3 regions of the Massilia sp. X63 genome follow, and region 1 is predicted to be linked to each of the others. Evidence: predicted binding sites of a transcription regulator. Region 1 holds the regulator's gene; each other region holds the start of a gene.

Region 1 (4,280 bases):
GCTCACGGGCAAGGACGCTCCGGTGATCGCCTTCCTCGACGCCCAGCCGAGCGCTGCCGAAATGCTGGAAGACATCCGCGCCTTCGTGGAGAAATGGCTGCCCTCGTTCAAGACCGACAACCGGTCCTACCTGACGGTGGCGGTGGGCTGCACCGGCGGCCAGCACCGCTCGGTGTACATGGCGGAGCGGCTGGGGGCCTATTTCGGGGCCACCGAACGCGTGATCGTGCGCCATCGCGAGCAGCCGAAGCACGCGTCGGCGTGAGTTGAGCGCGCGGCCGGCGAAGCCGGCCAGCCTGGCTAGGACAGATGCCGCAGCGGGTGCGCATACTCCGGCCACACCGGCTCGAAGAAGCGCGCCACCATCGACGGCAGAACCTCCTCCAGCGTCGCCGGATTCCACTTCGGCGCATTGTCCTTGTCGATCACCAGCGCGCGCACGCCTTCCAGCACTTCGCCGTGCTCGAAATTGCGGCGCACCAGGTTGCGCTCCATGCGCAGGCAGTCCGCCACGTCCAGCGCAGCGCCGCGCAGCAACAGCTCGCGGGTCACGCACATCATCAGCGGCGAACGCTGGCGCATCGCCTTCAGCGCCTTCTGCGCGAACGGGTTCTCGTCGCGCGCCAGCGAGGCCATGATCGCGGCCACCGAGGCGGCGCCGAAATGCGCGTCGATCACGCCGCGCTGCGCCTGCAGCTCGCTCGATCCCAGCTGCGCCGCATACTGCGCCGCGTAGCTGCGGATCGCCGCCGGCAGGTCCGCCCCCGGGGTCGACTCGACCAGCGCGTTCAGGCCGGCCAGCGCCGCGGACGGCACGAACACGTCGGCCAGCCCCACGTAGAGCGCGTCGGCCGCGCCGATGGTCAGGCCGGTCAGGCCCAGGTACTGGCCCAGCTGGCCCGGCGCGTGCGACAGGAAGTGGCTGCCGCCCACGTCCGGGAACAGGCCGATGTTCACCTCGGGCATGGCCATCTTGGTGCGCTCGGTCACGATGCGCAGGCCGCAATCCGGACCGCCCTGGGCGATGCCCATGCCGCCGCCCATCACCACGCCGTCCATCAGCGCGATGTACGGCTTCGGATAGAAATGGATCAGGTGGTTCAGCGCGTATTCTTCGGTAAAGAAGTCTTCCAGCAGGGCACTGCCGCCCATCGGGCCCACATGGCCCATCTCATGGAAGAAGCGGATGTCGCCGCCCGCGCACAGGGCTTTTTCGCTGGTGCTGGTGATGACCACAGCGTCGATGCCGGCATCGTCTTTCCAGCGCAGCAGGATGGCGGTCAGGGAACGCACCATGTCGAGCGAGAGGGAATTCAGGGCCTTCGGCCGGTCGAGCGTGATGACGCCGGTGCGATTGGCCACGCGGGTCAGGACGTAGTCGGTCATGATGGTGTTCTGTGGTCGAAAAGACATGCATTCTACAGAACTCCGGCGTAAAACCGGAAGCGCAGAAAAGTAACAGCGCCGTACAGATGCAAAAAGGGCGCCCCCTTAGACGCCCTTGCTGTTGTGCTACGGCTGGTTCGCAAACAACGCGTTACGCAGCGGCAGCTTCTCCGTTGTCCGGAAGGCGCTTGTGCGCCACGTGATTATGGTTTTGCAACATGGATTTGTGTTTCAGAACCTGTCTGTCCAGCCTGTCCATCAGCGTGTCGATCGCCGCGTAGAGGTCTTGCGCGGCACTGGCCACATGCAGGACCTTGCCCGATACCTGGAGATTGATCTCGGCTTTCTGCCGCTTTTCTTTTTCGGTAAGGTTATCGATGGCGAGGAACACGTGGGTGTCGATCACGTGGTCGAAATGGCGGGTGATGCGCTCGAGCTTATTCTGAACGTATTCACGGATGGCGGGGGTGACTTCGAGATGGTGGCCGCTGATTGTGAGGTTCATACACACTCCTTTGAGATGTCGCGCTGCCCGCGCCACAAGGCAAGTGTGGGCAGTGCAGATTACAAGGATTTGCGGAGGCTGACGGGCGGAATCTTGAGCGCTTCACGGTACTTGGCAACCGTCCGGCGCGCAATGACCATACCTTGTTCCCCGAGCATCTCCGCGATCTTGCTGTCGGATAAAGGGTTCCTAGGGTCTTCTGCTCCTGTCAATTGCGCAATGAGCGCGCGGATCGCCGTCGAGGAGGCTTCTCCCCCCGCTTCGGTGGCGACATGGCTTCCGAAGAAGTACTTCAGCTCGAACATGCCGTGCGGGGTCAGCATGTATTTCTGCGTTGTGACACGGGAAATTGTGCTCTCGTGTAGGCCTAGTGTATCAGCTATCTCACGTAACACAAGGGGGCGCATGGCAACCGCACCGTGGCTGAAAAAGTTACGCTGGCGCTCGACAATTGCCTCGGCAACGCGCAGGATCGTATCGAAACGCTGGCGCATGTTCTTGATCAGCCACTTGGCTTCCTGCAGCTGCGCGCCCATCTGGCTTTCGCTCCTGCCCTGCTTGAGCAGGTTGGCGTACAGGGCGTTCACGCGCAGCTTCGGCATCACCTCCGGGTTGAGCGCTACCTGCCAGCCGTCCTTGGCGCGGCGCACGATCACGTCCGGCACCACGTAGTCCGACACGCCCCCACCGAAGGCGGCGCCGGGATGCGGGTTGCACTGGCGGACCACGGCCTGCACCTCGCGCAGGTCTTCGTCGTCGCAGTCGAGCGCCTTTTTCAGCTTGGTGTATTCGCGCTGCGCGAACCAGGTGAGATAGCCCTCGACGATCTTCAGCGCCAGGCGCCGCGTCACCAGGGGCACGCCCGGCATGCGGCGGATCTGCAGCGCCAGGCATTCGGCCGCGCTGCGTGCGCCGACGCCGATCGGGTCCAGGCTCTGCACCAACGCCAGCGCGCAGCGCAGCTCGTCCATCTCGATCTCGAGTTCGGCCGGCAGGCGCGCGTGGATCTCGTCGAGCGGTTCTTCCAGGTAGCCGTTGTCGTCGAGCGCGTCGATCACCAGTTCGGCCAGCGCGCGGTCGCGCGTGCCGCAGCCGGTCAGGCGGATCTGCTCCGCCAGGTGTTCGCGCAGCGTGATGCCTTCGGCTTCCAGCTGCGGACGGCCGTCTTCGTCGTCGCTGCCGCGCGCGCCGCCGCCATCCATGCCCCAGTCGCCCTCGGCCTCGCCGTGTGCGCTGTCGGCGCCGTGGGCGCCGTCATCGACGCCCTCGGCCTCCGGCTTGGCGCCTTCCTGCGGCTCCTGCCCCGGCTGCGGCTGCGGCGCCTCGCCATTGGCCGGCGCGTTGTTGATCGCGCCGTCGGCCAGCAGCCGCACCGAGCGGTCGAGCGGGTCGTCGAGCCGTTCCAGCAAGGGGTTGTCGGACAGGATCTGCTCGATCTCCTGGTGCAGTTCGAGCGTGGACAGCTGCAGCAGCCGGATCGACTGCTGCAGTTGCGGCGTGAGCGCCAGGTGCTGCGAAGTGCGAAGCTGGAGAGACTGTTTCATGCCCGATGCTCTTGATTACATCCTGAAATGCTCGCCGAGATACACGCGCCGTACGGATTCGTTGGCGATGATGTCGTCGGGGCGGCCGGAGGCCAGCACGGCGCCCTGGTTGATGATGTAGGCGCGGTCGCAGATGCCGAGCGTCTCGCGCACGTTGTGGTCGGTGATCAGGACCCCGATGTTGCGCTCCTTCAGGAAGCGCACGATGCGCTGGATCTCGATCACCGCGATCGGGTCGACGCCGGCGAAGGGTTCGTCCAGCAGCACGAAGCGCGGATTGGTCGCGAGCGCGCGCGCGATCTCCACGCGCCGGCGCTCGCCGCCCGACAGCGACAGCGCCGGGTTCTCGCGCAGCTTCTCGATCTGCAGTTCGGCCAGCAGCGTGTCGAGGCGCTCGTTGATCTGGTCCTTGGACAGCGGCTTGCCGTCCACGCGCTGCAGTTCCAGCACGGCGCGGATGTTCTCCTCCACCGTCAGCTTGCGGAACACCGAGGCTTCCTGCGGCAGGTAGGACAGGCCCAGCACCGCACGCCGGTGGATCGGCAGGCTCGAGATGTCGGTGCCGTTGATGTCGATGCTGCCGGCGTCCGACGGCACCAGGCCCACGATCATGTAGAACGAGGTGGTCTTGCCGGCGCCGTTGGGGCCCAGCAGGCCGACCACTTCGCCGCATTCCACCTGCAGCGACACGTCGCGCACCACCAGGCGCTTGCCGTAGCTCTTCTGCAGGCCCTTGACGATCAGGGTGCTGCAGCCTTCGCGCGCCAGTGTCGTCGTGCTTGCGCTCATCGCTTCGGTCATTGCTTGGCGCCTTCGCTGGCTGGGGCCGTGGTGCGGCGCGGCGC
Region 2 (4,280 bases), on a different contig from region 1:
GGCCCTGGTCGTCGATGCCGAAGACGTCGGCCAGCACCGCCTGTTCTCGATTGACGTCGCCACCGGCAAGGTCACGCCGCTGACCGACAAGGGCGCGGTCGGCGCCTTCGACCTGCGCGGCGATACCCTGGTCTACACCCAGGCCAACCTGGCCTCGGGCGCGCAGCTGTTTTCCATGAAGCTGGGCGGCCAGCCGACGCAGCTGACGAAGCTGAATGCCGAGCGCCTGGCCGACGTGCGCTTCGGCCAGTACGAGCAGTTCAGCTTTGCCGGCGCCAATGGCGAGACCGTATACGGCCACGTGATGAAGCCCTGGAATGCCGAGCCGGGCAAGAAATACCCGATCGCCTTCATTGTGCACGGTGGGCCGCAGGGCAGCTTCGGTAACAGCTGGAGCTACCGCTGGAACCCGCAGGTGTACGCCGGCGCCGGCTACGCGGCCGTGTTCATCGATTTCCACGGCTCGACCGGTTACGGCCAGAAGTTCACCGATTCGATCAGCGGCGACTGGGGCGGCAAGCCCCTGGTGGACCTGCAGAAGGGCCTGGACGCCGCGGTAAAGAAATTCCCGTGGCTCGACCGCGAACGCAGCTGCGCACTGGGCGCGTCCTACGGCGGCTACATGATGAACTGGATCGCGGGGAACTGGAACGACGGTTTCCGCTGCCTGGTGAACCACGACGGCGTGTTCGACAGCCGCGGCATGGCCTATTCGACCGAAGAGCAATGGTTCACCGACTGGGAAAACGGCGGCGCCTACTTCGCGGTGCCGAACAACCACGAGCGCTTCAATCCGGTGCACCACGTGAACAAGTGGAAGACGCCGATGCTGGTGATCCAGGGCGACCTGGACTTCCGCATCCCGACGGCGCAGGCCCTGTCGACCTTCACCGTGCTGCAGCGCAAGGGCATCGACAGCCAACTGCTGGTGTTCCCGGACGAGAACCACTGGGTGCTCAAGCCGGCCAACTCGCTGCAGTGGCACCACACGGTGATCAACTGGCTGGATCGTTATCTGAAACGGTAAGCCAGGTGCTGCCGAGGCAGCATTTTTCACGCTACAAAAACAAAGAGACCGCCGAGGCGGTCTCTTTTTACTACGGATGTACCTTGATTACTGTGCCTGGGTGCAGCCGGCCGGGACAAACTTTTCATCTGCGAGGCCCGTCGTCACGCAGTGGTAGGTACCTGCGGTGGTGCGGTGCAGTGCGATGGTAGGCGTAGCACCGTCGGCAGCCAGACGGCCCGGGTTCTTGACGGTGCAGGTCAGCACTGCGGTATCATCGCCCGGAGCGGCAGCGACGTTCTCGCAGTTGGTGGTGTCCGCACCCAGACCCGACTTGGTCAGGTACTCTTCCTCAGTAGAAGCGGTTCCCTCTACAACAGCCAGTTCGTAGCCAGTCTTGCCGGCAGCAACTTCACCATAAGCAGCACCTGCTTTGGTCTTGGCGATGTAGTCCTGGTAAGCCGGGATTGCCACGGCAGCCAGGATACCGATGATCGCGACGACGATCATCAGTTCGATCAGGGTGAAGCCGCCTTGTGCTTTTTTGGCTTGCATTTGCTTGATGTTCATTTCTGTCTCTCCAGGGTGGTGTTTCGGGAAATTGGGTTACTGCTTGTTGCCACGCTTTCTTATATGCAAGCGGTGTGCCAGCCCGAAAAATACTGATTTTATTATTCTGGAGATAACAAAACGCCGTGCCGGCGCAAGTTTTGGCTTGAGGACTGACAAAATTTGTCACTCGGGCTCAACAATTTTTGTCAGTCGGACAGTTTGCGTAACGCAATTTGTCATGCTGGAGGCAATCCAGGCTGGCATGCAAGCTCGGGCGAAAAAAACGGAGAGCTTAAGCTCCCCGTTTTGGTCGACCGTGAGATCGTCAGATTACAGCATGGCCTTCAGCAGGCGTGCCATTTCCGACGGGTTCTTGGTGACGGTGATGCCGCAGGCTTCCATGATTTCCAGCTTGGCTTGCGCGGTGTCGGCGCCGCCCGAGATCAGCGCGCCGGCGTGGCCCATGCGCTTGCCCGGAGGCGCGGTGACGCCAGCGATGAAGCCGACGACCGGCTTCTTCATGTTTTCCTTGATCCAGTAAGCAGCGTTCGCCTCGTCCGGGCCGCCGATCTCGCCGATCATGATGACTGCGTCGGTGTCCGGATCGTCGTTGAACATGCGCATCACGTCGATGTGCTTCAGACCGTTGATCGGGTCGCCGCCGATGCCGACTGCCGACGACTGGCCCAGGCCCAGCGCGGTCAGCTGGCCGACTGCTTCATAGGTCAGGGTGCCCGAGCGCGAGACGACGCCGATGCGGCCCTTGCGGTGGATGTGACCCGGCATGATGCCGATCTTGATCTCGTCCGGGGTGATCAGGCCTGGGCAGTTCGGTCCCAGCAGCAGGGTCTTCGAACCGGCCTTGGCCATGCGGTCCTTGACTTCCATCATGTCACGGACAGGGATGCCTTCGGTGATGCAGATTGCCAGGTCCAGTTCGGCTTCGACAGCTTCCCAGATGGCGGCGGCTGCGCCTGCCGGCGGAACGTAGATCACCGACACGGTGGCGCCGGTTTCGGCCTTGGCTTCCTTGACCGATGCGTAGATCGGGATGCCTTCGAAGTCTTCGCCGGCTTTCTTCGGGTTCACGCCAGCCACGAAGGCTTCACGGCCGTTCGCGTAGTCACGGCACATGCGGGTGTGGAACTGGCCGGTCTTGCCGGTGATACCTTGGGTGATGACTTTGGTGTCTTTGTTGATCAGAATCGACATTTTTATTTCCTTCGCGAATTAGGCTTGGCCAGCGGCAGCGGCAACGACCTGCTTCGCTGCGTCTTCCATGGTGTCTGCGGAGATGATCGGCAGGCCCGAATCAGCCAGCATCTTCTTGCCCAGGTCTTCGTTGGTGCCCTTCATGCGGACGACCAGCGGCACCTGCAGCGAGACAGCTTTCGATGCGGTGATGACGCCTTCGGCGATCACGTCGCAGCGCATGATGCCGCCGAAGATGTTGACCAGGATGGCTTTCAGGCCCGGGTTCTTCAGCATGATCTTGAATGCTTCGGTAACCTTTTCTGCGGTTGCACCGCCGCCCACGTCCAGGAAGTTGGCCGGCTCGCCGCCGAACAGCTTGATGGTATCCATGGTGGCCATGGCCAGGCCGGCGCCGTTCACCAGGCAGCCGATGTTGCCGTCGAGCGAGATGTAAGCCAGGTCGAACTTCGATGCTTCGACTTCAGCCGGATCTTCTTCGTCCAGGTCGCGGTAGGCGACGATTTCCGGATGACGGAACAGGGCGTTCGAATCGAAGTTGAACTTGGCGTCCAGGGCGATGACCTTGCCCGAACCGGTCAGGATCAGCGGGTTGATTTCGGCCAGCGAGGCGTCGGTTTCCCAGTAGGCTTTGTACAGGCCTTGCAGGTTGGTGCGGGCGTCGACGATCGACGCTTCCGGCACGCCGATCTTGCGGGCGACGTCGTCTGCCTGCTCATCGGTCAGGCCGACCGACGGTTCGATCACGACGTTGTGGATCTTTTCCGGGTTGCTGTGCGCGACTTCTTCGATGTCCATGCCGCCTTCCGACGAGGCCATCAGCACGACCTTCTGGGTGACGCGGTCGGTGACCAGCGACACGTACAGTTCTTTCTTGATGTCGGCGCCTTCTTCGATCAGCAGGCGACGGACTTTCTGGCCTTCCGGGCCGGTCTGGTGGGTCACCAGCTGCATGCCCATGATCTGGTCGGCGTATTCCTTGACCTGTTCCAGCGACTTGGCGACCTTGACGCCGCCGCCTTTACCACGGCCACCGGCGTGGATCTGTGCCTTGACGACCCAGACCGGACCGCCCAGCTCTTCAGCTGCCTTGACGGCCTCTTCCACCGTCATGCACGGAATGCCGCGCGGAACGGTCACTCCGAATTTTCGGAGGATCTCTTTGCCCTGATACTCATGGATTTTCATGCTGGCTTCCCTTCTTTTCTATGTACTGATGAGAAATACGGTTGAATTAACGTAAAACAACGGATGACAAACATCGAATCCTAACCCGACACGGCTTTGATCGACCAGCGGGGATAGTAGGTGGCCACGGCCGGTCCGTCGCTGCGCAGCGCATGGCAACGGTCGAGCTCGAAAGGCCGTTCGGCCGCGCCTTTGTCAACAGCGGCGGCGTCGCCACGTTCGTCGAAGACGTCGTCGGCAAAGGCCTGCAGCGCTGCCGTGGGCAGCACCTGGGCCAATTCGGTCAGGTGGGTGCAGCCGAGCACGCCCGAGAGGCGGTCTT
Region 3 (4,280 bases), on a different contig from region 1:
GGTACGGGCGGTGCACCAGCGCGCCTTCCACCGACTTGTCGAGCTTCAGGTACTGGCGCAGCGCCGGGTTCTCGAGCGTCTGCACGCTGTCGTGCAGCAGCGGCTTGCCGTCGTAGCGGCCATCCGCCACGTCCTTCAGGAACAGCTCGATCTCTTCGTTCGGGATCACGTAGCCGATGTTCTGGGCGCCGGCCGCCATCGAGAAGGCCAGGCCGATCATCTTGTCGCCCGCGATCACCGGGCCACCGCTGTTGCCCGGGTTGATCGGCGCGTCGATCTGGATGCGCAGGCCCGAGCTGAACGATCCGTAGCCGACGAACTCCACGCGCGAGACGATGCCGCGGGTGGTCGACAGCGAGTTGCCGCCGACCGGATAGCCGTAGGCGAACACCGCCTCGCGCACGTCCGGCAGCACCGCCGCGCGCTGCACCGGCGGGCGCTTGTCGAAGAAGGAAGGATCGTCCAGCTCCAGCACCGCCAGGTCGAGGCCGCGCGCCAGCGCGATCACCCTGGCCGGCACCTTGTCACCCGACTGGCTGGCCTGCACCTCGACCTGGCTGGCGTAGCCGACCACGTGGGCATTGGTCAGGATGCGCTTGCCCTCGATGATGACGCCCGAGCCGGTCACGTCGCTCGGCGAGGCCTTGGTCCAGGGCTTGTACGGGTCCGGACGGCGCACGGTGGCGAAGATCTTGACCACCGAGTTCTCGATCGCCGGCAGGGCAGGGGCGGTGGTGGCAGACGGCGTGGACACGGCCGGCGACGGCGGGGTGGCGGGCGTTGGCGCTGGGGGCGGGGTGGTGTCCTGTGCGTGGACGAGGCCGGCCAGGGCGAATGCCACGGCGGCGGCGAGGCGTGCGGTTTTCATGGGTTCCTTCGGTGGCTCAAACGGGTCGACTGGACCAAATGGCAAGAATATACACGCTCGCCGCCGAAGGAAATACACCAATCTTCACCGGGGAGGGGCAGCCATCGTGCTGCCGGCCTCCCGGTGGCGCTTCACTGTTTCACGAACTTGAGCGTCATGCGGTCGCTCTCGCCGATCGCCATGTACTTCTCGCGGTCCTGGTCCTTGTTGGACAGCACCGGCGGCAGGGTCCACACGCCTTTTTCGTGGTTGGCGGTGTCCTTCGGGTTGGCGTTCACCTCGGATTTGCCGGCCAGCTTGAAGCCCGCGCTCTCCACGGTCTTGATGACCCAGGCTTCGTGCACGTAGCCGCTCGAGGCCTTGGCGTCCTGCGTCATCGAGGCCGGCAGGCGGTGGTCGACGATGCCCAGCACGCCGCCCGGTTTCAGCACCTTGTGGATTTCCTTGAAGGTGGTCTTCAGCGCGTCGTCGCCCTGGCCGACCCAGTTGTGCAGGTTGCGGAAGGTGAGCACCATGTCGACGCTGTTCGGCGCCGCGATCTGGTAGGTGGCCGGCGGTTCGAACACGGCCGGGACCACCTTGCCGTAGACCGCCGGATTCGCATCGAACTTCTGCTTGAGCGCCATGCCGCCGCGCTTCTCGGGCACGAAGGCCTGGCCTGCGGCGATCAGCTTGCCGTCCTGGCGCAGGTAGGGCGCCAGGATCTCGGTGTACCAGCCGCCGCCCGGCACCAGCTCGACCACCGTCATGTTCGGCTTGATGCCGAAGAAGGTGAGGGTTTCGTACGGGTGGCGCGCCGCATCGCGCGCCTTGTTGGCGGCGCTGCGGTGTTCGCCCGCGATGGCGGCTTTCAGTGCGTCGTCGGCCAATGCAGTGCCGGCGGCCGAAGCGAGGCCGGTGGCCAGCATCGCGGCCAGGATCAGTCGTTTCATCGGTTCGAGGTCTCCAAGTGATTGTGCGCGGCCGGGCGGGACGCCGCCGCCGCGCTGATGATCGGCCACCCTTGCCGGACAGTCAAGCCTTCCTCGTATATGCATGTTCGCCTTCGTAAAGATGTCCGCGCGAGTGTCCGCCGCGGACGCCCGGACAGCTGCGCGGACACTCCCTGCGGACACCGGACACCCGTCGAATCATGCATTTAAAAGATGCTTTGATCTGGCACAACAATTGCCTATTCAAAATGTCGAGTTACTGCTAAGGTTGACAAGTTTGCCGAGGGGCGCCGTCCCCGGTAAAGACCCATCCCTCCGCGGTAAATACAAGAGCGGACCGCACGCCAAGGCGGGACCGCTGCCCAGAAGTAGGTTGATTTCAGGAGACATTATGGAACGCCGTACCTTTCTCAATTTCAGCAGCCTGGCGCTCGCCTCCACGCTCGTCCCCTTCACCCGCGCGATCGCCGCTGACGAACTGCTCAGCTCCATGCCCACGGCCGCCAAGAAGGCGCTGGCCGACGTCGCGCTGAACGCCGCCACCAAGGCCGGCGCCAGCTACGCCGACGTGCGCATCGGCCGCTACCTGAACCAGTTCATCACCACCCGCGACCTGAACGTCGAGAACGTGGCCAATACCGAGTCGGCCGGGGTCGGCGTGCGCGTGATCGCCAACGGCGCCTACGGCTTCGCCGCCACCTCGGACATGTCGAACGACGGCATCGCCAACGCGGCACGCCAGGCGGTCGCCATCGCCAAGGCCAACGCCAAGCTGCAGTCCGAACCGGTGCGTCTTGCACCGGTGAAGGGCGTCGGCGAGGTCTCGTGGGCCACGCCGATCAAGAAGGACTGGCGCGCGGTGCCGATCAAGGAGAAAGCGGACCTGCTGATCGCCGCCAACAAGGCCGGCATGGAAGGCGGCGCGACCTTCATGAATTCGATGCTGTTCCAGGTGAACCAGCAGAAGTACTTCGCGTCCACCGACGGCTCCTACATCGAGCAGGACGTGCACCGCCTGTGGGCTCCCTTCCAGGCCACCGCCGTGGACAAGACCACCGGCAAGTTCCGTTCGCGTTCCGGCCTCGGCGCGCCGGTGGGCATGGGCTACGAATACCTGGACGCGCGCCCCGAGCACAAGCTCAAGGCCGCGGGCGGCGTCGCCACCCTGTACACCGGCTCCTACGACATCATCGAGGATGCGCGCGCCGCCGGCCGCGACGCCAAGGCCAAGCTGACCGCCAAGTCGGTCACCCCGGGCAAGTACGACCTGATGCTGTCGCCGGAACACCTGTGGCTGACCATCCACGAGAACGTCGGCCACCCGACCGAACTGGATCGCGTGCTCGGCTACGAAGCCAACTACGCCGGCACCAGCTTCGCCACCCTCGACAAGTGGGAATCGAAGAAATTCAAGTACGGTAACCAGATCGTCAACCTGTTCGCCGACAAGACCACCCCGGGCTCGCTCGGCTGCGTGGGCTACGACGACGAAGGCGTCAGGACCAAGAAGTGGGACATCATCAAGGACGGCATCCTGGTCAACTACCAGGCCACCCGCGACCAGGCCCACATCATCGGCGAAAAGGAATCGCACGGCTGCTCGTACGCCGACAGCTGGAACTCGGTGCAGTTCCAGCGCATGCCGAACGTCTCGCTGGCCGCCGGCAAGAAGAAGCTGACCCCGGACGAGATGGTCAAGGACATCAAGAAGGGCATCTACATCGTCGGCGACGGCTCGTTCTCGATCGACCAGCAGCGCTACAACTTCCAGTTCGGCGGCCAGCTGTTCTACGAAATCAAGGACGGCAAGATCGGCCCGATGCTGGAAGACGTGGCCTACCAGGCCAACACCCAGGAATTCTGGAACGCCTGCACCGCCATCTGCGACGAGCGCGACTGGCGCATGGGCGGCTCCTTCTTCGACGGCAAAGGCCAGCCGCCGCAGATCAGCATCGTCTCGCACGGTTCGTCGACCGCGCGCTTCAACGGCATCAACGTGATCAACACCGCTCGCAAGATCGGCTGAGGCAGGGGACAACCATGAGCATCCTTACCCAGGACCAGACCAAGCGCATCACCGACCGCGTGCTGTCGCTCTCGAAGGCCGACGAGTGCATCGTCAACGTCGAAGGCGCCCGCATCGGCAACATCCGCTTCGCCCGCAACGCCGTGTCCACCGCCGGCCTGGCCGACGACACCCGCATCACGGTGCAGGTCGCCTTCGGCAAGCGCCAGGGCACCGCCACCATCAACGAGTTCGACGACAAGTCGCTGGAAAAGGCCGTGCGCCGCGCCGAGGACCTGGCGCGCCTGGCGCCGGAGAATCCGGAATTCATGCCCGCGATCGCCAAGACCGCCTACAAGCCGTCCGAGACCTTCGTCGCAGGCACCGCCGCCATCGACCCCGAGTTTCGCGCCCAGGCCGCCGCCTACGCGATGGAAGCCTGCCGCAAGAAGGGCCTGGTGTCGGCCGGCTTCTT

Evidence for each region. The regulator sigma-54, encoded in region 1, starts transcription at its own class of promoters, with help from an activator protein. The targets are predictions, from matches to a motif close to TGGCANGNAANCTGCTTT.
Region 2: the regulator sigma-54 is predicted to act here: its motif matches at 1,639-1,656, upstream of AB3347_RS06090 (pilin).
Region 3: the regulator sigma-54 is predicted to act here: its motif matches at 2,025-2,042, upstream of AB3347_RS22805 (TldD/PmbA family protein).

Annotation. Positions count from the first base shown of each region.
Region 1 is NZ_JBFTEF010000011.1:100,491-104,770, forward strand. It holds gene rapZ (RNase adapter RapZ) at 1-265, shown strand, start outside; gene AB3347_RS19780 (enoyl-CoA hydratase/isomerase family protein) at 301-1,386, opposite strand; gene raiA (ribosome-associated translation inhibitor RaiA) at 1,538-1,891, opposite strand; gene AB3347_RS19790 (RNA polymerase factor sigma-54) at 1,951-3,435, opposite strand; gene lptB (LPS export ABC transporter ATP-binding protein) at 3,451-4,236, opposite strand; gene lptA (lipopolysaccharide transport periplasmic protein LptA) at 4,233-4,280, opposite strand, start outside.
Region 2 is NZ_JBFTEF010000002.1:441,938-446,217, forward strand. It holds gene AB3347_RS06085 (prolyl oligopeptidase family serine peptidase) at 1-1,027, shown strand, start outside; gene AB3347_RS06090 (pilin) at 1,115-1,576, opposite strand; gene sucD (succinate--CoA ligase subunit alpha) at 1,889-2,770, opposite strand; gene sucC (ADP-forming succinate--CoA ligase subunit beta) at 2,789-3,958, opposite strand; gene AB3347_RS06105 (DUF2889 domain-containing protein) at 4,039-4,280, opposite strand, start outside.
Region 3 is NZ_JBFTEF010000016.1:65,397-69,676, forward strand. It holds gene AB3347_RS22795 (trypsin-like peptidase domain-containing protein) at 1-868, opposite strand, end outside; gene AB3347_RS22800 (class I SAM-dependent methyltransferase) at 1,000-1,800, opposite strand; gene AB3347_RS22805 (TldD/PmbA family protein) at 2,192-3,826, shown strand; gene AB3347_RS22810 (TldD/PmbA family protein) at 3,841-4,280, shown strand, end outside.